DNA from 4 places in the Streptomyces sp. NPDC058246 genome. Region 2 is predicted to be linked to each of the others. Evidence: riboswitches for the same ligand, from Rfam matches in the RefSeq annotation. Region 2 holds a riboswitch; each other region holds the start of a gene.
The links. A riboswitch is a leader RNA that binds a small molecule or an ion and turns the genes downstream of it on or off. The one in region 2 is predicted to bind cyclic di-AMP.
Positions count from the first base shown of each region.

Region 1: linked by a shared signal. The riboswitch ahead of ACFVXA_RS10305 (M23 family metallopeptidase) and the one ahead of ACFVXA_RS23845 (peptidoglycan DD-metalloendopeptidase family protein) in region 2 are both predicted to bind cyclic di-AMP.
Region 3: linked by a shared signal. The riboswitch ahead of ACFVXA_RS03235 (transglycosylase SLT domain-containing protein) and the one ahead of ACFVXA_RS23845 (peptidoglycan DD-metalloendopeptidase family protein) in region 2 are both predicted to bind cyclic di-AMP.
Region 4: linked by a shared signal. The riboswitch ahead of ACFVXA_RS16850 (M23 family metallopeptidase) and the one ahead of ACFVXA_RS23845 (peptidoglycan DD-metalloendopeptidase family protein) in region 2 are both predicted to bind cyclic di-AMP.

Region 1 is NZ_JBHVWZ010000005.1:271,435-276,953, reverse strand. Features, by position in the region: gene ACFVXA_RS10315 (M16 family metallopeptidase) at 1-897, shown strand, start outside; gene ACFVXA_RS10310 (M16 family metallopeptidase) at 894-2,282, shown strand; cyclic di-AMP (ydaO/yuaA leader) riboswitch at 2,530-2,690, shown strand; gene ACFVXA_RS10305 (M23 family metallopeptidase) at 2,703-3,467, shown strand; gene ACFVXA_RS10300 (GntR family transcriptional regulator) at 3,664-4,359, shown strand; gene ACFVXA_RS10295 (HPr family phosphocarrier protein) at 4,530-4,811, opposite strand; gene ACFVXA_RS10290 (GNAT family N-acetyltransferase) at 5,046-5,519, shown strand, end outside.
Region 2 is NZ_JBHVWZ010000016.1:178,700-184,218, reverse strand. Features, by position in the region: gene ACFVXA_RS23850 (SGNH/GDSL hydrolase family protein) at 1-651, opposite strand, end outside; gene ACFVXA_RS23845 (peptidoglycan DD-metalloendopeptidase family protein) at 1,013-1,933, opposite strand; cyclic di-AMP (ydaO/yuaA leader) riboswitch at 1,938-2,094, opposite strand; gene ACFVXA_RS23840 (tyrosine-protein phosphatase) at 2,803-3,600, shown strand; gene ACFVXA_RS23835 (DUF6126 family protein) at 3,616-3,732, opposite strand; gene ACFVXA_RS23830 (helix-turn-helix domain-containing protein) at 3,765-4,418, opposite strand; gene ACFVXA_RS23825 (aspartate aminotransferase family protein) at 4,521-5,519, opposite strand, start outside.
Region 3 is NZ_JBHVWZ010000002.1:162,489-168,007, forward strand. Features, by position in the region: gene ACFVXA_RS03225 (FAD-dependent oxidoreductase) at 1-157, shown strand, start outside; gene ACFVXA_RS03230 (HAD family hydrolase) at 447-1,346, shown strand; gene ACFVXA_RS03235 (transglycosylase SLT domain-containing protein) at 1,340-2,083, opposite strand; cyclic di-AMP (ydaO/yuaA leader) riboswitch at 2,087-2,249, opposite strand; gene ACFVXA_RS03240 (CocE/NonD family hydrolase) at 2,701-4,698, opposite strand; gene ACFVXA_RS03245 (hypothetical protein) at 4,718-5,519, opposite strand, start outside.
Region 4 is NZ_JBHVWZ010000009.1:286,711-292,229, forward strand. Features, by position in the region: gene ACFVXA_RS16835 (dihydrofolate reductase family protein) at 1-909, shown strand, start outside; tRNA gene ACFVXA_RS16840 (tRNA-Met) at 1,003-1,076, shown strand; gene ACFVXA_RS16845 (PP2C family protein-serine/threonine phosphatase) at 1,230-2,438, shown strand; cyclic di-AMP (ydaO/yuaA leader) riboswitch at 2,672-2,828, shown strand; gene ACFVXA_RS16850 (M23 family metallopeptidase) at 2,840-3,877, shown strand; gene ACFVXA_RS16855 (aldo/keto reductase) at 4,084-5,028, shown strand; gene ACFVXA_RS16860 (PrsW family intramembrane metalloprotease) at 5,081-5,519, opposite strand, start outside.

The DNA.
Region 1 (5,519 bases), on a different contig from region 2:
GGCACCGCGTTCGAGAAGCTGACCGCGCTCGCGTACCCCGAGGGCCACCCGTACCACCACACCCCGATCGGGTCGATGGCGGACCTGGACGCGGCCACCCTGGAGGACGCCCGCGCGTTCTTCCGGACCTACTACGCGCCCAACAACGCGGTCCTGTCGGTCGTCGGCGACATCGACCCGGAGCAGACGCTCGTCTGGATCGAGAAGTACTTCGGCTCCATCCCCGCGCACGACGGGAAGCCCGCTCCGCGCGACGGCGCGCTGCCCGAGATCATCGGCGAGGAGCTGCGCGAGGTCGTCGAGGAAGAGGTCCCGGCGCGTGCCCTGATGGCCGCCTACCGGCTTCCGGAGGACGGCACGCGCGCGTCCGACGCGGCCGACGTGGCGCTCACCGTCCTCGGCGGCGGCGAGTCGTCCCGGCTCTACAACCGGCTCGTACGCCGCGACCGTACCGCCGTCGCGGCCGGATTCGGCCTGCTGCGGCTCGCCGGAGCGCCCTCCTTGGGGTGGCTGGACGTGAAGACGTCCGGTGACGTCGAGGTCCCGGTCATCGAGGCCGCCGTCGACGAGGAACTCGCCCGGTTCGCCGCGGAGGGCCCCACGGCCGAGGAAATGGAGCGCGCCCAGGCCCAGTTGGAGCGCGAGTGGCTGGACCGGCTCGGCACGGTCGCAGGCCGCGCCGACGAACTGTGCCGGTACGCCGTCCTGTTCGGCGACCCGCAGCTCGCCCTGACCGCCGTGCAGCGCGTCCTGGCCGTCACCGCCGAGGAGGTCAAGGAGGTCGCCCAGGCCCGCCTGCGTCCCGACAACCGTGCGGTGCTCGTCTACGAGCCGATCGCTACCGAAGCCGCTGAAGCCGCGGAAGACACCGACGAGGACGAGGAGTCGGCGAAGTGACCGAGCTCGCGAACATGGAGTTCCACCCGCAGCCCCAGGCCGGCGAGGCCAAGCCGTGGGCCTTCCCGGCCCCCGAGCGCGGCGCGCTCGACAACGGCCTGACCGTCCTGCGCTGCCACCGCCCCGGCCAGCAGGTCGTCGCCGTGGAGGTGATCCTCGCCGCGCCCCTGGAGGCCGAACCGGCCGGCCTCGACGGCGTCGCCACGATCATGGCGCGGGCCTTCTCCGAAGGCACCGACAAGCACTCCGCCGAGGAGTTCGCCGCCGAGCTGGAGCGCTGCGGCGCCACCCTGGACGCGCACGCCGACCACCCCGGCGTACGTCTGTCGCTCGAAGTCCCCGTCTCGCGCCTGTCCAAGGGGCTCGGTCTGCTCGCCGACGCGTTGCGGGCACCGGCGTTCGCGGACAGCGAGGTCGAGCGGCTGGTCCGCAACCGGCTCGACGAGATCCCGCACGAGACGGCCAACCCGGCCCGCCGGGCCGCCAAGGAGCTCTCCAAGGAGCTGTTCCCGGCGACCTCGCGCATGTCGCGTCCGCGCCAGGGCTCCGAGGAGACCGTCCAGAGCATCGACTCGGCGGCCGTGCGCGCCTTCTACGAGAAGCACGTACGCCCGGCGACGGCCACTGCCGTCATCGTCGGTGACCTCACCGACGTCGACGTCGACGGGCTGCTCACCGACACGCTCGGCTCCTGGACCGGTTCGTCCGCCGAGCCGCGCCCCGTGCCGCCGGTCACCGCCGACGACACCGGCCGCGTGATCGTCGTGGACCGTCCCGGTGCCGTCCAGACCCAGCTGCTCATCGGCCGCGTCGGCGCCGACCGGCACGACCGCGTGTGGCCCGCCCAGGTGCTCGGCACGTACTGCCTCGGCGGCACCCTCACCTCGCGCCTGGACCGCGTCCTGCGCGAGGAGAAGGGCTACACCTACGGAGTGCGGGCGTTCGGCCAGGTCCTGCGCGCCGCGCCGGACGGCACCGGCATCGCGATGCTCGCCATCAGCGGCTCCGTGGACACCCCGAACACCGGCCCGGCGCTCGACGACCTGTGGAAGGTGCTGCGCACCCTCGCCGCCGAGGGCCTGACGGACGCCGAGCGCGACGTCGCCGTACAGAACCTGGTGGGTGTGGCACCCCTCAAGTTCGAGACCGCCGCGGCCGTCGCGAGCACGCTCGCCGACCAGGTCGAGCAGTACCTGCCGGACGACTACCAGGCGACGCTGTACCAGCAGCTCGCCGCGACCGGCACCGTGGAGGCCACCGCGGCCGCCGTGAACGCCTTCCCGGTCGACCGTCTGGTGACCGTCCTGGTGGGTGACGCCGCGCAGATCGAGGAGCCGGTCAAGGCCCTCGGAATCGGTGAAGTGACCGTCGTACGGGCCGAGTAGCGCGGCCCGGCTCCACGAGGGGCCACCCGAGGACCCAGGTGACCGAAGCGTCACCTGGGTCTCCGTTTGCCCGGACTTCGTCCCCTCATCGCGGACTTCGTCCCCAAGGTGTCCGTATTGGTAGGGAGGTTGCCTGTCTGCCCTGTGGCATGCGCTACAAAAGCCGTGATCCGTTTGTCGATTGAAAGATGTCCCGTTTAGCGTCGGTCCGGCTGTTCGTCACGCAGTGCGCCGCGCCCGCGGCACCGGACAGTCATCGCCGAGTCCCCGTACGGCGCGAGCCAGGGGAGCCGGGGACCCATACGCAGTCCCTGGGGTGAATCGGACGCCCTCCCTTGGAGGGGTCCGTAGGAGACCTTCCTGCTCCGAACCCGTCAGCTAACCCGGTAGGCGAGAGGGAAGGAAAGGATCAGCCCCTACATGGCGTTCATCTGTGGCACCGGGAAGCATCGTCGACCGGGCCGCGCACAGCGCACGACCGCCAACGCCGTCGGCGTCGCCGCGCTCGCCACCACCGGTGTCATCGGAACCCTCGCGTCCCCGGCCCTCGCCGCGGAGCCCTCCGTCGAGCAGACCGGCCTCACACCCGTGATCACCATCGGCGACACCATCGCCGAGAAGATCGACGCGCAGGCCGCCGCCCAGCAGTACGCCGCCGACGAGGCTGCGGCGCAGAAGAAGGCCGAGGAGGCCGCCCGGAAGCAGGCCGCGAAGAAGGCCGAGCAGGCGCGTGAGGCCAAGGAACGCGCCGCCCGCGCGGCCGAGCGCAAGCGCCTCAACTCCTTCGTCCTGCCGATCACCGGTTCGTACATCTCCACCGGCTACAAGGCCGGCGGCAGCCTCTGGTCCTCCGGCAGCCACACCGGCGTCGACTTCCACGCCGCGTCGGGCACCCCGGTGCACGCCGTCGGCTCCGGCACTGTCGTCACGGCCGGTTGGGGCGGGGCCTATGGCAATCAAGTAGTGATCAAGATGCACGACGGCACGTACACCATGTACGGCCACCTGTCGTCCATCGGTGTCTCCGTGGGCCAGACGGTCACCCCGGGCGGGCAGATAGGCCTCTCCGGGGCCACCGGCAACACCACCGGGCCGCACCTCCACTTCGAGGCCCGCACGACCCCGGAGTACGGCTCGGACATCGACCCCGTCGCCTACCTCCGCTCGCACGGTGTGAACGTCTGACGAGCGCGTCACCTCTTCTTCGGCCTTCCGATGCCCCGGCTCAGCCAGCCGGGGCATCGTCGTTTCACGCGGCCGCCTGTCCAAAAAATATCCATGGATTCCGGCCCGCCATCGGAAATTCAGGCTTTCTGCAATAGAGTCACTGAACAAGCGTCAATCGACGGCGTTTCACGGGGATTAAAGCGGAGGTCCGGTCATGCGTATTCCGGCGCACTCGGTATGCACGGCGATCCGTGACGACATCGTCGCGGGGGTCTACGAGCGAGGCGGCCGGCTCACCGAGGAACTGCTCGCCCGCCGCTACGGCGTCTCGCGCGTCCCCGTGCGCGAGGCCCTGCGCACCCTGGAGGCCGAGGGCTTCGTGGTCACCCGTCGGCACGCGGGCGCGTGCGTCGCGGAGCCCACCGAGCAGGAGGCCTCCGACCTGCTGGAGATGCGCATGCTCCTTGAGCCGCTGGGCGCGGCGCGGGCCGCACAGCGCCGCACCGAGGCCCACCTCAAGGTGCTCCGAGGCCTGGTCAGGCTGGGTCAGGAGCGGGCCAGGAGGGGGCACAGCGAGGATCTGCGTTCGCTGGGCGGCTGGTTCCACGAGACCCTCGCGCAGGCCTCCGGAAGCTCCGCGCTGACCTCCACGCTCGCCCAGCTGCGGCACAAGATCGCCTGGATGTACGCGGTCGAGGCGCCGGCCAACCCCGCGGAGTCCTGGGCCGAGCACGGCGGCATCGTGGACGCCGTCGCGCGCGGGGACAGCGAGCGGGCCCGGGCGATCACGGCGCTGCACACCGAGCGCGCCACGGCCGCCCACCGGCTCCGCTTTCCCGGCGGCGGAGATCGACCGGAACGTGTGAGGAGTTCGCAACATCCCGTAAACATGACGGGCCTGCGGCATTAACACGAGGGCCGTATACAAAGAGAAGTAATTCGCGGGGGATTATTTCTGCTGCCCGCAATCCGGAAAAGCAAAGGGCCCGCCCGATGTTTTCGGGCGAGCCCTTCGATATGTCTCCGAAATGTGTGCTGGGTGACGCCCTGGGGGCGAAGGCACCGCTACGGAGGCGTTGCTCAGACGGTCTCGGGAAGCTCCTCGAGCCCCTCGGAGACCAGCTTGGCCAGACGGTCGAGGGCGGCGTCCGCACCCTCGGCGTCGGAGGCGAGGACGATCTCCTCGCCGCCCTGGGCGCCCAGGCCGAGGACCGCGAGCATGGAGGCCGCGTTGACGGGGTTGCCGTCGGCCTTGGCGATCGTCACGGGGATGCCGGAGGCCGTGGCGGCCCGGACGAAGATGGAGGCGGGGCGGGCGTGGAGGCCCTCAGCCCAGCCGACGTTGACGCGGCGCTCAGCCATGTGATGCTGCCCTTCAGTGTTCAGGGTTGTCTAGACCAGTGTCCCATATCGTGAAGCGTGCCCGGAGCGGCCGTGGGTCCCGTCCCGATCCAGAAGGCTGCTTGCGTTCCCTCAAGATCCGGAAGGGTCCCCGCGTTCCGTCCCGAGTGGTGTCGGATCGCGGCCTCGATCCGACCTCCGTCCCCCACAGACTGCCTCGCGCCGTTGTCGGACGCGAGCCGTACTCTGGGGCCCATGCAGACCTCGTCGGACCGGCACGAGTACCCCGCCCACTGGGAAGCCGACGTGGTGCTGCGCGACGGCGGGACCGCACGCATCAGGCCCATCACCGTTGATGACGCCGAGCGCCTGGTCAGCTTCTACGAGCAGGTATCGGACGAGTCGAAGTACTACCGCTTCTTCGCGCCCTACCCGCGACTGTCCGCCAAGGACGTCCACCGCTTCACGCACCACGACTTTGTGGACCGGGTGGGTCTCGCGGCCACGGTGGGCGGCGAGTTCATCGCCACCGTACGCTATGACCGCATTAATGCCGACGGCCTGCCCGCGTCCGCTCCCGCCGACGAGGCCGAGGTCGCTTTCCTCGTGCAGGACGCGCACCAGGGGCGCGGTGTCGCCTCCGCCCTCCTCGAACACATCGCGGCCGTGGCCCGCGAGCGCGGCATCCGCCGCTTCGCCGCCGAGGTGCTGCCCGCCAACACCAAGATG
Region 2 (5,519 bases):
GTCGTCGCGCCGCACTTCGAAAGTGCCGCGCGGCGGCAGCGGCGGCCAGGGCTGGTCAGGGTCCGCCGGTACGTCGAGGCCGAGGACCTGACCGGCGCGGAGGGCGACCCGGGTGTGGCCCTCGGGTGAGAGGTGCAGGCGGTCGCCGTCCCAGGCACGGCGGTCCTGGATCGTCCTGAGCGACCACAGGTCGAGGACGGGACAGCCGTACCGGTCCGCGATGGCCCGCACATGGCCGTTGTACGTGGCGATCTTGCCGCGCAGATGCTTGAGCACGGGCACGCCACGCGTGTCGAAGCCGGTGGTCACCATGACGGTGCCGACGGCGGAGCTGAGTTCGGCGACGGCACGCTCGAAGCGCTCCGCGACCTCGTCGGGGTCGGTGCCGGGCCGGATGATGTCGTTGCCGCCCGCGCAGAAGGAGACCAGGTCCGGAGCGAGCTCCTTCGCGCGCTGGAGCTGGTCCTCGACGACCTGGTCGAGCAGTTTGCCGCGCACGGCGAGATTGGTGTAGTTGAAGTCGCCCTCGGGCCGTCGGTCGGCGAGAAGCACCGCGAACCGGTCGGCCCAACCGACGAAGGCCCCGTCAGGGCCGGGGTCGCCGACGCCCTCGGTGAAGCTGTCCCCCACCGCCACGTACGACCCGATCACTGATCTGTTGTCACTCTTCGAATCGTCTGCCACATCGGCCCATGATTCACCTTGCGATGTGAGCTACGCGACCGTAGGGAAGGGTTGACGGATGGTGAGATAAGCCACGCCTAAAGTGTTGTCCAATTCCGGAATAGCTCTCTGATCAGCGGCGTTGACGGAGCCGCTACACGGGGGAGTCCGCGATCCCGACGGAGCTCCACACGCCAGTGTTGGTGGCGCGCGGGATTCCGGTCGAGCGGGCAAGTACCTGGTCCGCGTGGGGAGTTGACAGTGGCAGGCCGAAGGCCGGACCCCGGGGATCGTGGGGTCCGGCCTTCGGAGACAGTACTGCCGGCAAGGGCAGGGAAAAGCAGGGGTGTCAGACGGCGACACCGTGCGAGCGCAGGTACGTGACGGGGTCGATGTCCGAGCCGTAGTTCGGCGTGGTGCGGACCTCGAAGTGCAGGTGCGGCCCGGTGACGTTGCCGGTCGCGCCGGAGAGGCCGATCTGCTGGCCGGCGGTCACGGTCTGGCCCGCCGAGACGGAGAGCGCGGACATGTGGGCGTACTGGGAGTACTGGCCGTCGGCGTGCTGGATGACGACCTGGTTGCCGTACGCGCCGCCCCAGCCGGCCGAGACGACGGTGCCCCCGGCGATGGCCTTGATCGTGGTGCCGGTCGGGACCACGAAGTCCACGCCGGTGTGGTAGCCGCTGGACCACATGCTGCCCGCCACCTTGTAGCCGGTGCCGACGGTGGCGCCCTGGACCGGCAGGGTGTAGCCGGAAGCGTTGCTGGTGGGCGCGGTGTTGGCGGCCTTCGTGGCTGGGGTGGCCGCCGTGGTGGCCGTGTCGGCCTTGGCGTCCGACGTCGTGGTCTTGGCCGACGAGGTCGTCGTCTTCGCGGACGACCGGGTGGCACCGCCGGACGCGGCCTTCTCGCCGAGCGTCAGCCGGAGACCCGGGTGGATCAGCGACGGGTCGCTGCCGATGGCCGAGCGGTTGTCGGAGTAGAGCTTCTTCCAGCCGCCGCTGACGTTCTGCTCGTCGGCGATCTTCGCGAGCCAGTCGCCGGCCCGCACGGCGTAGGTCTTCGTCCCGGCCGCCTTCTTCGCGGCGACGGGGGAGGCGGTCACGGACTTCCCGGCCTGCTGCGCGGCGGAGGCCGTCGGGGTCGTGGCGTGAGCGCCGGTGGCTCCCATCAGCGGCAGCGCGAGCGCGGCGCCACCGGTTCCGGCCACGGCGATCGAGCGGGTGAAACGCTGGGACTTGGGACGGCGGTGCTTACCCTTCGCGGGCATGACGAATTCCTCTCCGGCGCCTGCGAGGTGAGCTGTCGGGTGCGGACTGGAGATGTCCGGCCACGCAATTGCGCGGCTATACCCCTAGCCGTTCCGGGGACCGGAACAGGCGTGGTACCTGCGGGTCCCCCGCTCCTGCCGAATGCGGGTGAGTGCGGATTCCGGGCGGCGGCAGGATTGGGCGTCCGTCCGGATTGAGGCAGAACGTAAGCGAGATGAGAGCATCTCGCCAACCATGTGGCTTTTTCGTGCGTGCGCCTTTCTTGATCCATGCCGGAATTCCCGTCACCCTCCGTGGATCGACGATCTTTCCGGCCTTTCAACCGGCCCGGAAATTCGGGCGGATTGGCAAAAGGGGTTCGCAACGCATGGTCACGAATATGACGCTCCTCACGCACCTCGACCTACGGTGCTCTATTCCAGGGCCAGTTGGAATGAAGGCATTAATTCGGACAGAACAGTCACATGCGACACAGTCGGATAACTGCCGCATCGAGATCCCCGCACGACCCCGTCCGCAACTCACGATGGCAGTAACGCAGGGCGGTGCAATTCGCCCGTTTCGCGAGATTCGTACACCTATTTCGGATCAAGTCCGCGCAGCCGAAGCGGTGCCACCGGCTCGCCGAACCGCTGGGCCCTGGAGCCGGGCGAGGACGACGATCTCGTCGCCGTGGACGTACCGCACCGCACGGCCCGCCGGGCGAGCGCGGCCCGCTGCCCCTCGGAGATGTCACGCCTGTGGACAACTCATTGCCCCAGGTACCCATGTCGTATCGTCGAGAGCGCAACCCGTAGACAAGCGGCCGAACGGCCGGCGCCGCCGAGGGAAGCCCGGCAGCGCCGACGGCCGAAGGGGAGGAGCCCCAGTGACGCAGCAGGTCCCGTCGACCGAGCCCGAGCTGACCGGTGTGCGCAATTTCCGGGACGTGGGCGGCCTGCCCACCGTGGACGGCCGGCGCGTGAGGTTCGGGCAGTTGTTCCGCAGCGGCCACCTGGCGCACGCCACCGAGGAGGACGCGGCGTTCCTCGCCTCCCTCGGCCTGCACACGGTCTTCGACTTCCGCAATGCCTCGGACCAGAAGCTGGAGGGCCCGGACGTCGAGCTGCCGGGCGTGCGGAACGTGAATCTTCCGCTGACCGACCCGGCCGACGGCGCCGAGTTCTGGAAGATGGTCCGCGACGGCGATCTCGACCAGCTGCGCGCCCTCCTCTCGGACGGCAAGGCGGCGAACCGCATGATCGGTTCGTACCGCACGATCGTCAAGGAGCGCACGGCCGAGCACTCCCAGGTACTGCACGCCCTGGCCGAGGACAGCGTGCCCGCGCTGATGCACTGCGCGGCGGGCAAGGACCGCGCCGGCCTGTCGATAGCCGTGACGCTCCTCGCCCTCGGCGTCGAGCGCGACGCGATCGTGACCGACTACCTGGAGTCGAACGCGGCGCACCGCCGCTACAAGGTGCACCGCAGCAGCAGCTCCGCCTCCGCCTACTCCCCGGAGGCCATGGAGCTGCTCAGTCCGCTGTTCGACGCGCGCGCCGAATACCTGACGGCGGCCTTCGAGACGATCGAGGAGACCTGGGGCGGCGTCGACGCCTACCTGGAGCAGGCACTGCGGATCACGCCGGAGCTGCGGGAGCGGCTGCGCGAGCGCCTGCTGGACTGAGCCCCGCGGGGGCGTCTAGTGATTCTGGCCGCCCAGCGTGAACAGCAGGAAGATGAAGGCCGCGAAGAGGTGGCCGACGGCGATGTAGATGATCAGGCGGACCCACAGGGAGCGCGGGAACCGCTCCTCCATGGACCGTCTCGTGCCGGGTTCCGTGGGTTCGGTCATGATGTCTCTCCCGAGGTCGGGTGCCCCGTCGCCGGGCCGAGGCACAGCGCGGCGGTGGGGCTCTGCAGCAGGGTGTGTACGAAGAGGAGCTCGGCTCCGTCACGATCCGCGGCGGCGATGCGGTGCGGGGTGAGCGAGTCGAAGTGCGCGCTGTCACCCGGCGTGAGCACGTGCGCGGAGTCCCCGAGGCGCAGCCGCAGCCGCCCCCGAAGGACGTACAGCCACTCCTCACCGGGGTGCACGCGCACGATGTCGCCCTGCGAGCCGTGCGGGACGTGCACCCGCAGGGCCTGCATACCCCGGCCCGGGGCACCGGCCTGCGCATACGTCCAGCCGCCCGCCGCGGTCGGCTCCATGTCGGCGCCGCGCACGATCGCGTCCCGCTCGGCGACCGTCTCACCGAGCAGTTCCGAGACGGTCGTACCGTAGATACGGGCGAGTGCCAGCAGCATCGGCAGCGAAGGCTGACGCTGACCGGTCTCAAGGCGCGAGAGATGCGCGGGCGAGAGGCCGGCGGCGCGGGCCGCGGTCTCCAGGGTCAGCGAGGCACGGCGTCGCAGCTCACGCAGTTGCGGAGCCACGGACGGCAGTGCCTCGGCCGGCCCGGGCTCGGGCGCCGAACCGGCCGCCCCCGGCTCAACGGTGTTCATGCCTCCTATTGAGCCGCACAGTTGCCTGTCGGGCAAATTTCTTGCCTGAGAGACAAAAGGGCGGACCCGTGTCGCGAGCCCGCCCCCGGATCCGCCTACCACTCAGCGGTTGGCAACCGCCTGCTTCACCAGCGTCTTCCCGAAGTCCCACATCAGCCCGCCCCCGCTGTGCGCGTCATCCATCACGGCGGTGAAGGCGTCCACGAAGCGGTCGACGTCCGGCTCACCGATGACCAGCGGCGGGATCAGCTTGATCACCTCCAGATGGTCGCCGGAGACCTGAGTGAGGATGCGGTGCCGTTGCAGCAGAGGCACGACCACCATCTGCGCGAACAGGCCCTTGCGCGCGGCCTGCAGCATCGTCCAGCGGCTGCGCAGTTTGAGCGACTTGGGACGGCCGAACTCGATCCCGATCATCAGGCCCCGGCCGCGTACGTCACTCAGCAGCTCGTACTTGTCGACGAGCGCCGTGAGCCGGGACTTCAGCTGTTCTCCGGTGGCCCGGGCGCGGGCCACGATCTGCTCGCTGTCCATCACGGAGAGCACGGCCAGTCCCGCCGCCATGGCCTGGGCGTTCGAGCCGAAGCTCGCCGAGTGGACGAGGACCCTGTCCATCGACGAGTAGACCTTCTTGAAGATCCAGTCCTTGCCGAGGGTCGCGCCGACCGGCACATAGCCACCGGACAGCGCCTTCGCCACGCACACCAGGTCCGGCTCGACACCGTCCTCGTGCTGGTAGGCGTAGAAGTCCCCGGTCCGCCCGAGGCCGGTCTGCACCTCGTCCGCGATGAGCAGTGCCTTGTGCCGGTGGAGCAGCTCCTGGGCGCCGCGCAGATAGCCGGGCGGGGACTCGTGCACGCCCTTGCCCTGAATGGGCTCGACGATGAGCGCGGCGACGTCGCCTTTCTTCAGCTCCCGGGCCAGCGCGTCCAGGTCACCGAGCGGAACGGCGGTGTCGGGCAGCAGCGGGGCGAAGCCGTCGCGGAAGCCGTCCTCGCCGTTCACGGAGAGCGAGCCGGTGGTGAGCCCGTGGAAGGCGTGCGAGCAGTACAGGATCCGCGGTCTGCCGGTGGCGTACCGGGCGAACTTCAGCGCGGTCTC
Region 3 (5,519 bases), on a different contig from region 2:
GCCGAAACTCGGCGCGGGCTATCGGTCCTCCGTGCCCGGGCTGTACTTCACGGGGCTGCCCGCGGCGGCCTCGTACGGGCCGGTGATGCGGTTCGTGTGCGGGACGGAGTTCGCCTCACCGCGGTTGGCGAAGCACTTGGTCGCCGCGCACAGGTGAGGTGGGGCCAGGGGGCGCCCTTTGCGATGCGGGTGCGCCCCCTGATCTCCGGTCAGCGCCCCGGCCGTCGGCCGTCCTTGGGAGTCAGGACTCCTTGGAGAGGGTCCAGGCGCCCGAGCTTCTCGGTGGGGCGTCACGCCCAAAACCGCTCCGGGTAAGTCGGTATGGGTCGAAGTGGATGCCGTACGGCCGCTGCCGCCCGTGCGGTGAACGGCGTTGCGGACGGGATACCGGACGTCGTCCGGTTCACGCCGGGCCGATGAGGCGTTCGATCCGTATTCTTCGGATCATGGCCGCTCCGACTGCATATTCACTCATCGCCACTGACCTGGACGGAACGCTGCTGCGCGGCGACGACACACTCTCCGACCGGTCGCGCGCCGCGCTGGCGAGAGCCACGGCCGAGGGAGCCCGGCATCTGGTGGTGACGGGACGGCCGGCGCCGAGGGTCCGGCCGCTCCTCGACGAACTCGGCGGCGAGGGACTGGCGGTGTGCGGGCAGGGGGCGCAGTTGTACGACGCCGGGGCGCACCGTCTGCTGTGGTCGGTGACCCTGGACAGGGAGCTGGCGGAGACCGCGCTCGGCAAGATCGAGGCGGAGGTCGGGATGCTCTACGCGGCGGTCGACCAGGACGGCGTGGACGGCCTGACGCTGATCGAGCCGGGGTATGTGATGCCGCACCCGACGCTTCCGGCGGTACGGGTGCGGCGGCGCGACGACCTCTGGACGGAGCCGATCAGCAAGGTGTTGCTGCGTCACCCGTCCTTGTCCGACGACGAGTTGGCGGCGGCGGCGCGGGGAGTGGTCGGTTCGCTGGCGACGGTCACCATGTCGGGGCCGGGCACCGTCGAACTCCAGCCATGTGGCGTGACCAAGGCGACGGGGCTCGCCCTGGCCGCGGAGTACCTCGGGCTCAGCCCCGCCGCCACCCTCGCCTTCGGTGACATGCCCAACGACATCCCCATGTTCGACTGGGCCGCCCGCGGTGTCGCCATGGCCAACGCCCACCCCGAACTCAAGGCGGTGGCCGACGAGGTGACTTTGTCCAACGAGGAGGACGGAATCGCGGTCGTGCTCGAGCGCCTCTTCGGAGCCCGGGCGATGGGCCAGGAGACGGTCCAGGAGACGGCCCGGCCGAAAGCCTGGGAGAAGGCCCGGGCGACGGCCGGGGGGAACGTGTCTCAGTAGGCGCCGTTGACGTTGTCGATCGAGCCGTACTTCGCCGCCGCGTAGTTGCAGGCGGCCGTGATGTTCGCGACCGGGTCGTAGGGGTCCATCGCGGTGCCGGCGACGTGGTAGGCGGCGAAGGTCGGGTCGATGACCTGGAGGAGACCCTTGGACGGGATACCGGCGGCGGCGTTGGAGTCCCAGTTGTTGATGGCCCGGGGGTTGCCCGACGACTCGCGCATGACGTTGCGGTGGATGCCGTTGTAGGTGCCCGGTATGCCCGCCTTGGCCATGATGTCCAGGGACTGCCTGATCCAGCCGTCGAGGTTGTTGGCGTACGTCTTGGCGGAGGCCTGGGTGGCCGTGGTCGCGTTCGTCGTCTTGCTCGCCACGGTCGACTTGAGGGTCTTCGTGCCCACCGTCAGTGTCAGGCCCGGGCGGAGCAGTGCCGGGTTGCTGCCGATGACCGCTCTGTTCGCCTCGTACAGCTTCTTCCAGCCGCCGCTCGTGGGGTTCTTCTGGGCGATCTTGGTCAGGGTGTCGCCCGCGACCACCTTGTAGGTGATGAGCTGGACGTCGGGGATCGTGGCCGTGGCGGTCTTCGCGACCTGTGCCGGCGCCTGTGTGGGCTGAGCGGCGTGCGCGCCGGTGGCGCTCACGAGCGGAAGTGCGAGCGCGACTCCGCTCGTGCCTGCGGCGACCATGCCGCGGGTGAGAGGGCTGGTTCTGGGGCGGCGGTGCTTGCCTCGTGCGGGCATGACGTATTTCCTCTCCGGCGCCTGCGAGGTGAGCTGTCGGGTTCGGGCGGGAGGTGCCCGGCCGCGCTGGGGGGCGCGGCTTCACCCCAAGCCGTTCCGGTGTCCCGGGACGGCGGCTTACCTGGGTCCCCCGCTCCTGCCGTGCGTGCATGGGTGGGTGGGTTTCCGGGCGGCGGCAGGATTCGGCGATCCGCTCGGATCGGGGCGAACGTATGCGAGAGCACATGTCGGGAACAAGGTCTGATTTCGCGGCGAAGATCGCTTTCGCCTGCATAAGGGCAGGGTAAAAGGTCCGTTTGTGCCGGAATTCGATCCTCAACTTGCCTTTAGCAAAGGGGGAGTCGATGGGGGTGCTGAAAAGCCCTACTTATTCCCGGCGTGACCCAATTCACGCGACCAAGCCCAATCAAAGCGGCGAGTCGGCCAATTCGGGCATTACGGTTCGAGCCTTCGGGCGGTTCCCCGGCTCCCGGCTGGCTCCCGGCTGGCTCCCAGCCGGCGCCCAGTCGACCCCGGGCAGGTCTATCGGGTGCCCAGTCGGCCCCGGATGCGTCCTGGCCGGCTCCCGGTCGGCCCCCGGTAGGTCCTGGCCGGCGCCCAGTCGGCCCCAGCGGGTCCTAGCCCGCCGTCCGCCGGATCCTCTTCTCCCACGTCCGATGGAAGACCACCTCGCCGCCGTCCTTGCAGATCACCTCGTCGGAGGTGATGAAGTGCTCGGCGTCGCAGGTGATTTCGGATGTTGTCGTGATGTGCGCGTCCCAGGGCAGGTCGGGGCGGTGGAGGCGGATCGACCAGGTCGAGCGGGCGCGGGCCGAGAGGGGGTCCGACTCGTCGATCGTGTACGTCTCCTGGGCGTCCTCGGTGTATTCGAGGCCGTCGGGGTGCACGTGGGTGCCCCCGTAGCGCGGGTCGACGTCCAGGCGCCAGGTGCCGGCGGCCACGTCGCGGACGACCAGGCGTTCCGGTCGGGGTTCGTCCAGCGTCGCCGGGACGGCCACGCCGAGGGGTTCGGCCTCCTCCGGTTCCTCGAAGGTGAGGGTGGGCGTCGACTCCCGTGCCCTTACCGGGAGTTCGAGGCTGCTGGCCGTCGGGTCCAGCGTGAAGCCGGCCTCGGAGCCCGGCTGGGGCCAGATCCAGGGCCAGTACGCGGAGGAGACGGCGAGGCGGATGCGGTGGCCCGGCGGGAACGCGTACCCGATGGCGTTCAGATCGAAAACCACGTCCTCCGTAGTGCCCGGTTTCCAGGGAACCGCCTGGTCGCGGCCATGGCGTGCTGACAGGTTCAGGACACCTCGGGTGACGAGTGTGGAGGCTCCGCCGGGGGCCACGTCGCAGAGGCGGGCGATCACCTGGCCCCGCGGGACCGGCGACGTCAGCCGCAGACGGACCTGAGGTCGGCCCAACACCCAGGTTTCCTCAGGCACTTCGAATTCGAAGCACGCGGACCTCGCGTCCTCCTCCCGCTGGTCCGGCGGCAGATCCGCGTCGTTCCCGAAGGGGGTGAAGCGGCCCGCGTCCACCCCCGTGTGCTGCGGGGAACGGACCAGGACCGGCGCCCCCCGGAGCGCGTACGAGACGGGGTTCACGGCGGGCGAGGGCCAGCCGGGGTCGCCCACCCAGCGGCCCGGAAGCTCCGGGTACACCGTCGCCGGGGGATGCGCGTCCATCACGTACGAGCGGAGGACGGGGGTGGACAGGGCTCCTGTGTCGATGCCCTTCAGGTGGTGGTCCCACCAGCGCAGGGTCTCCTGGAGGAAGCCGATCGCCGGGCCGGGCGGCAGGCCCCGGTCGGGGTACTGGTGAGACCAGGGGCCGATCAGGCCTCGTACCCGATCGGAGGGCAGGTTCTCGACCAGGCGCAGCACGGTGTCCCGGTACGGGTCGTGCCAGCCGCCGACCGCGAGGACCGCCGCCCGGATCGCGCCGTAGTCCTCGCAGACGCTGCCGTGCCGCCAGTACGCGTCCCGGGTCTGGTGGGAGAGCCAGGTGTGGACGTACGGGGCCACGGCCTCCAGGCGTTTCACCCACAGGTCGCGCCACATCACCTGGCCCACGTGCACCGGGTCCGGCGGGCGGGAGACGAAGGCGAGCATGGTGGCCGCCCAGGCGTGCATGTCGACGGCGAGGACGGAACCTCCCATGTAGTGCACGTCGTTGTCGTAGCGGTCGTCCGTCGAGCAGACCGTGACGATCGCCTTGAGCGGCTCGGGCGCGAGGGCCGCGATCTGGAGGGAGTTGAAGCCGCCCCAGGAGATGCCGAACATGCCGACCTTGCCGGTGCACCAGGGCTGGGACGCGAGCCAGTTGACGACCTCCACCCCGTCGGCCAGCTCCACCGCCGAGTACTCGTCGGTCGGCATGCCCTCCGAGTTGCCGTGCCCGCGCACGTCCACGCGCACGGAGGCATAGCCATGGCCCGCGTACCAGGGGTGGCGTTGCCAGTCGCGGGGCGCGGTCCAGTCCGTGAGGCGGTGGGGGAGGTATTCGAGGAGCGCGGGTACGGGTTCGTCGGTCAGCGGGCGCCAGACGCGGGCGTACAGGCGGGTGCCGTCCGCGAGCGGGATCCAGATGTCCTCGTGAGTGGTCTCGTACGGGAAGGACGTACGGATGTGCATGAGCGTCACCCCAGTGGCTTCAGTGGACCGGGTGCATCGTGCGGCGCAGCCACGGGGCGAGGGCCACGAGGGCCATCACGGCCAGGCCCGCGGCCACCGCGATCGCACCGTTGACGCCGGAGCAGGCGGGCTCGGAGACGTCGTCGTACCGCTTCACCGTCTGGGCCTGGATGCCGCCTGCGAGGGCGAGGGACAGGAACCAGAGGGACATGGTCTGGCCGGCGAAGGCGGCGGGGGCGAGTTTCGTGGTGGCGGACATACCGGAGGTCTCCAGGAGGACGTCGCCGAGGCCGAGCAGCGGATACGGGCCGACGATCCACCAGGCCGACATCAGGTCGTCGTCGCTGTCACCCCTCTGGCCGCTCTGGCCGCTGTGGCCCCTGGTCCGCAGCGCCATCAGGAGGAAGGACAGGCAGCCGAGGGCGACCCCGATCGCGACCCCGACCCCGACCCCGACCCCGATCGAGGCGTGCGGCCGGCTGTGGCCCATCCGGACCCGGAGCGCGGCGACCACCGGCGCGAGGGCGAATTCCGCCGCGTTCCTGCGTCCGGCCAGGTGACGACGGGCCGCCGCGTACGGGATCGGACCGGACGTCATGCCGATCGCGGCGGCGGAGAACCCCCGGTCCCGGCCCTGGTGGTCGCCCAGCCGGCCGGTGATCAGGGGGCCCGCGAAGGCGCCGATGTCGATCGCATGGTCGGCAAGCTCTACGCCACCGACGACGACCGCCGCGACGCCGGCTTCGCAGGGCTCGAGCAGGCCGGTGCCCGCGCTGATCAGACCCGGGCCGGCCCAGGTCATGGCGGCCGTGGGGACCGCC
Region 4 (5,519 bases), on a different contig from region 2:
TACCCGCTGAAGGTCACCGTCACCGGGGCGGGCGACCTCGACCCCGCGGCACAGTTCTGGCACACGGGCGGCGAGAAGGTCGTCTACACGACGGACAAGGGGGCCGCTACGGCCACCGAGGCCCTGCGGGGACTCGACGAGGGACTCGGCATCGACATCGTGTCGACCGGGCCGGAACTCGACTGGCGTGTGCTGCTGGAACACCTTCATGACGTACGAGGTGTGCGGCGCCTCATGGTCGAAGGCGGCGGGCGGGTACACACCCAGCTGATGCGGGAGGGGCTCGCGGACGAGTTGCAGCTCGCCGTCGCTCCGCTGTTCGTCGGGGAACCGGCCGCGCCGCGGCTGTTCGGACCCGGCGACTATCCGCCCGGGCGGCTGCGGATGGTGGAGACCCGGGCCGTCGGAGACGTCGTCCTCGTCCGGTACGTCCCCACGGCCCCCGGCGCCGGCGGCCTCGCCTCCGCCGCGGACCGGCACTGGCTGGCGCTCGCGTGTGAACTGGCGGCCTTGTGTCCGCCCTCGGAGACCGCCTTCAGCGTGGGCGCGGTGGTGGTGGCCGCCGACGGGACCGAGCTGGCCCGGGGCCACTCGCGTGAGGGCGACGACCCCGTGGTGCACGCCGAGGAAGCGGCGCTCGCCAAGATCGACCCCGCCGACCCGCGCCTCACCTCCGCCACGGTGTACAGCAGCCTCGAACCCTGCGCCCGGCGCGCCTCGCGGCCCGCGCCGTGTGCCCGGCTGATCCTCGACGCCGGGGTGCGGCGGGTGGTCACCGCCTGGCGCGAGCCCGACACGTTCGTCGCGGGGGCCGACGGCAACGGGCTGCTCGCCACGGAGGGCGCCGACGTCGTCGTACTCCCCGAACACGAGGAGCGGGCCAAGGCGCCCAACCGGCACCTTCTGTGAATCCCGCCGACACCTGCCGCCGAGGCCGGCACGGGGGTGCGTTCAAAGGTGTGTGCTGGGGGCCCCGCGGATGGCGTACACTGGTTTCAACGACGCGGGGTGGAGCAGCTCGGTAGCTCGCTGGGCTCATAACCCAGAGGTCGCAGGTTCAAATCCTGTCCCCGCTACTGAAGGCCAAGGGCCGGAACTCGGATTCACGAGTTCCGGCCCTTGGTGTTTCGCCGGCCGCTACGGCTCCGTGCGGGTCCCCCCACATCCCCGTATCCCCCGGTCGGTCCACACCGGTCGCCCACCGTCCCCGCTGCGGGAAACCTGGATGGGTGGGGCAGCAAGCAGGCGAGCAGCGGGCCGAGGGGCCCTACGAATACGACCGGTTCGGTGGCCGGCTGCCCGGCGACCCCGTGCCCGACCCCGGTCTTGGTGACGCTCCGCGGCCCCGCCCGGCGGACCCGGACCGACGCCGGATCTCCAAGGCGCGGGCCTTCGTCCGGGCGCTCCCCGCGCTGCTCATCGTCATCGGGGGCTGTTACGACTACTTCACGCCGTCGGACTTCACCGCGTCCCCCCTCTTCACCGCCGCCCCGCTGGTGGCCGCCCCCCTCTACTCACCGCGCGGCACGGTGCTCACCGGTGTCGCGGCCCTCGCCGCGGTGCTCACGATCCACCTCAGGCTCGGCATCGTCCTGAACGTCGGCTCGGTCACCGAAGTGGTCACGGTGGCCACGGCCGCCGTCCTGGCCGTCCTCATCAACCTCCTCGTCCGCCGCAGCGACCAACGGCTCGCCTCGGTCCGGGAGATCGCCGAGTCCGCGCAGCGCGCGGTGCTGCCCGAGCCCGACGAGCGGATCGCCGGCTTCGACGTCGCGGCGCGGTACGAGGCGGCGCAGGCGGACGCGTTCATCGGCGGCGACCTGTACGCGGTGCAGGACTCCCCGCACGGGGTACGGCTGGTCGTGGGCGACGTACGCGGCAAGGGCATGGGGGCGGTCGCCGCCGTCGCCGTCGTCATCGGGGCGTTCCGGGAGGCGGCCGAGCAGGAAGCGACGCTGGAGGCGGTCGCACAGCGTCTGGAGCGGGCGCTGGCGCGCGAGGGCACCCGGCGCGAGGGCCTCGACGCCTTCGAGGGGTTCACCACGGCCGTACTCGCGGAGATCCCGCACGGGGACGAGGCCGTACGGATCGTCAACCGCGGCCATCCCCCGCCGCTGCTGCTGCACGCGGACGGCACGCTGGTCCCGCTCGCCGCCGAGGATCCCGCCCTGCCGCTCGGGATGGGCGAGTTGGGCAGCTGGCCCGACCGCGCGGTGGAGGCCGGGTTCCCGAAGGGGGCCACGCTGCTCCTGCACACCGACGGCCTGTCCGAGGCGCGCGACGAGCGCGGGGAGTTCTACGATCCCGCCGCGCGCCTCGCCGGGCGCCTGTTCCCCGGGCCCGACGCCCTGCTGGCCGCCCTCGCCCAGGAGGTCCGCCGGCACACGGGCGGCGGCACGACGGACGACATGGCGCTGCTGGCCGTACGGCGCCCTTGATCCTTGTCACCTGTGGTGATCGGACGGTGCCACTCCGCATAACAACTGACACACCATCAGCTGAATCGATGTTTATGAAGTGTGGTCAACTCGCCCGGTTTGAACCGATGGTGTCCCCAAAGTCCTGGCCAAAAGCGTTAACGATCAGTCCGAACAGCTTGGAATCCGGTACCCGGGTCTATTAACGTTCGATAACGCAGCGCGGTCGTCCCAGCCGTCACAAGAGGCGGCTCCGTGCGCACGCGCCGAATCCCGCAAGGGAGCCGGGGAACCACCAACTTGGGGTGAATCGAGCGTCTTTCACGGCGGAAAAGCCGTGGTTGACGCGCGTAGGAGACCTTCCTGCTCCGAACCCGTCAGCTAACCCGGTAGGCGAGAAGGAAGGAAAGGAGTGCGCCCACGTGGCGTCCAACCGGCCTGCCCAGCAAACCTCGTTCGCGCCGAACGACACCCAGCCCTTCGGCTACGCGTACGGCAACGACGAGGGCTCCTGGGAGGAATGGAACCCCTCTGAGGATTCCGTCCGTCCCGTTCGCGGCCGGCACCGTGTCAGCAAGCAGCGCGGTGGGGGACTCGCCCGCAGCTCCACGGTTCTCGGCGTCGGTGTCATAGCCGCCGTCGGCGCGGGTGGCATGGCCACCGCCGCGCCCGGCAAGCCGCCGGTGTCGATCTCGCTTCCCGACCTGTCATCGGTCACCGAGTCCGCCAAGTCCCTCATATCGGACGGCGGGTCCAGTACGCCCAAGGGCTCCGCCACCCCGCTCACCAGCGCCGGTCTGACCAGCGCCGACGCCGCGCAGGGGAGCGCCGACGCGGGCGAGGCGCTGCGGGCCCGCATCATGCAGCAGGCCGCGTCGCAGCAGGACCAGGTCGACAGCGCGGCCCAGCAGGCCGCCGAGGCCGCCGCCGCGAAGAAGGCCGTCGCGCTCGCCGCCCAGCAGCAGGACGACGCCGAGGCCAAGGCCGCCGCCGCCAAGACGAAGGCGGACGAGGCGGCCAAGAAGGCCGCCGAGGCCAAGCGCCTCGCCGAGCTCGCCAAGAGCTACTCGCTGCCCACCTCCTCGTACACGCTCACCTCCCGCTTCGGCGAGGCCGGCTCCATGTGGTCCTCCGGCTACCACACCGGCCTCGACTTCGCCGCGCCCACCGGCACGCTGATCAAGGCGATCCACAGCGCCACCGTCACGGAGGCGGGCTGGGCAGGCGCGTACGGCTACCGCACGATCCTCACCCTCGACGACGGTACGGAGCTGTGGTTCTGCCACCAGTCGTCGATCAGCGTCAGCGTGGGGCAGAAGGTCGCCACGGGAGACGTCATCGGGCGCGTGGGCGCGACCGGCAACGTGACCGGGCCGCACCTGCACCTGGAGGTCCACCCCGGCGGTGGCGACGCGATCGACCCGATGGCGTGGCTGCGCAGCAAGGGTCTGAACCCCTGACGGGTACGTCGTGACGCGTGCGCCTTGGTCGTACCTCCTGGCTGTACGTCCCGACGCGTGCGTTCGGACGCGTGTGTTCCGCTGATTCCCGGCGGTCCTGACGGCACCCCCCCGACGTCAGGGCTGCCGGTCAGGCGTGTGACATCAAGGCTGCCGGTCAGGCGCGTGTGGAATACATCCATCCGGTACGGATGTTGAATTCGAGCATGACTTCTCTGCGCAAGCTCGGCTCTTCCGACCTCGAGGTCTTCCCGCTCTCCCTCGGTGGCAACGTCTTCGGCTGGACCGCCGACGAGGCCCAGTCCTTCGCCGTACTCGACGCGTACGCGGCCGCCGGCGGCAACTTCGTCGACACCGCCGACTCGTACTCGGCGTGGATCGAGGGCAACAAGGGTGGCGAGTCCGAGACCGTCATCGGCAAGTGGGTCAAGGCGCGCGGCAACCGTTCCGATGTCGTGATCGCCACCAAGGTCAGCCAGCACCCCGACTATCCGGGGCTGTCCGGCGCCAACATCAAGGCCGCGGCCGAGGCGTCCCTGCGACGCCTGGACACCGACTACATCGACCTCTACTACACGCACTTCGACAAGCCCGAGGTGCCCGTCGAGGAGATCATCGGGGCGCTCGACGAGCTGGTGAAGGCGGGCAAGGTGCGGGAGATCGGCGCCTCCAACATCTCGGCCGAGCGGCTCCAGGAGTCCCTGGAGTTCTCCGACCGTGAGGGCCTCGCGCGCTATGTCGCCCTCCAGCCGCACTACAACCTGGTCTCGCGCGACACCTACGAAGGTCCTCTGCGGGACCTCGCTTCCCGCTCCGGCCTCGCGGCCATGCCGTACTTCGCCCTCGCGTCCGGTTTCCTCACCGGAAAGTACCGGCCGGGGACGACGGTGGACTCGGCGCGGGCCGAGGGGGCGGCGAAGCACCTCGAGACGGAGCGCGGTCAGAAGGTCCTCGCCGCCCTCGACGAGGTCGCCCAGGCCCACGACGCTCCGGTCGCCACGGTGGCCCTCGCCTGGCTGGCCGCCCAGCCGACGGTCGCGGCGCCCATCGCTTCCGCGAGGAATGTGGAGCAGCTCCCGGCGCTGCTCGGCGTGGCGGACCTGGTCCTGACGGACGCGGAGCTGACGAGCCTGACGAAGGCGTCGGCGTAACAGGCCCCAGATCGGGACGGGCAGGGCGGCGGGGGCGGCGGGGGGCGAAACGCTACGTCCGGTACGGGTTGTACGCGGGATACGGGACGGCCGCAGGCCCATAGGGCTGGCTGTATGCGTACCCGTACGCGGGCCACGGCGGCGGCACCGGAACCACGGGAACCGGAGCCGTCGCCCGCGCCGCATACGCCAGCGCCGGCCGCGCAACCTCCCGCCGCCGCCACAACTCGTCGAGCAACTCCCGCTCCCGTACGACGAAGTCGGCGCCCGCCCGCCCCCGCCGCCCCCGATGACGCAGAAACGCCAGCGAGGTGGCGTACGCCTCGTACTCGGCGACCGACCGCGCCGCCGCCTTCCCGAAGTGATGGCCGGCCCAGTCGCGCGCCAGCCGCCGCGCCCGCATCGAGCCGAGCACGTACGGCTCGGGCGCGGCCAGCCACCCGGCGACGGCGTACGGGGGCAGTTCGGAGCGCACGGTGCGCAGTTCACGC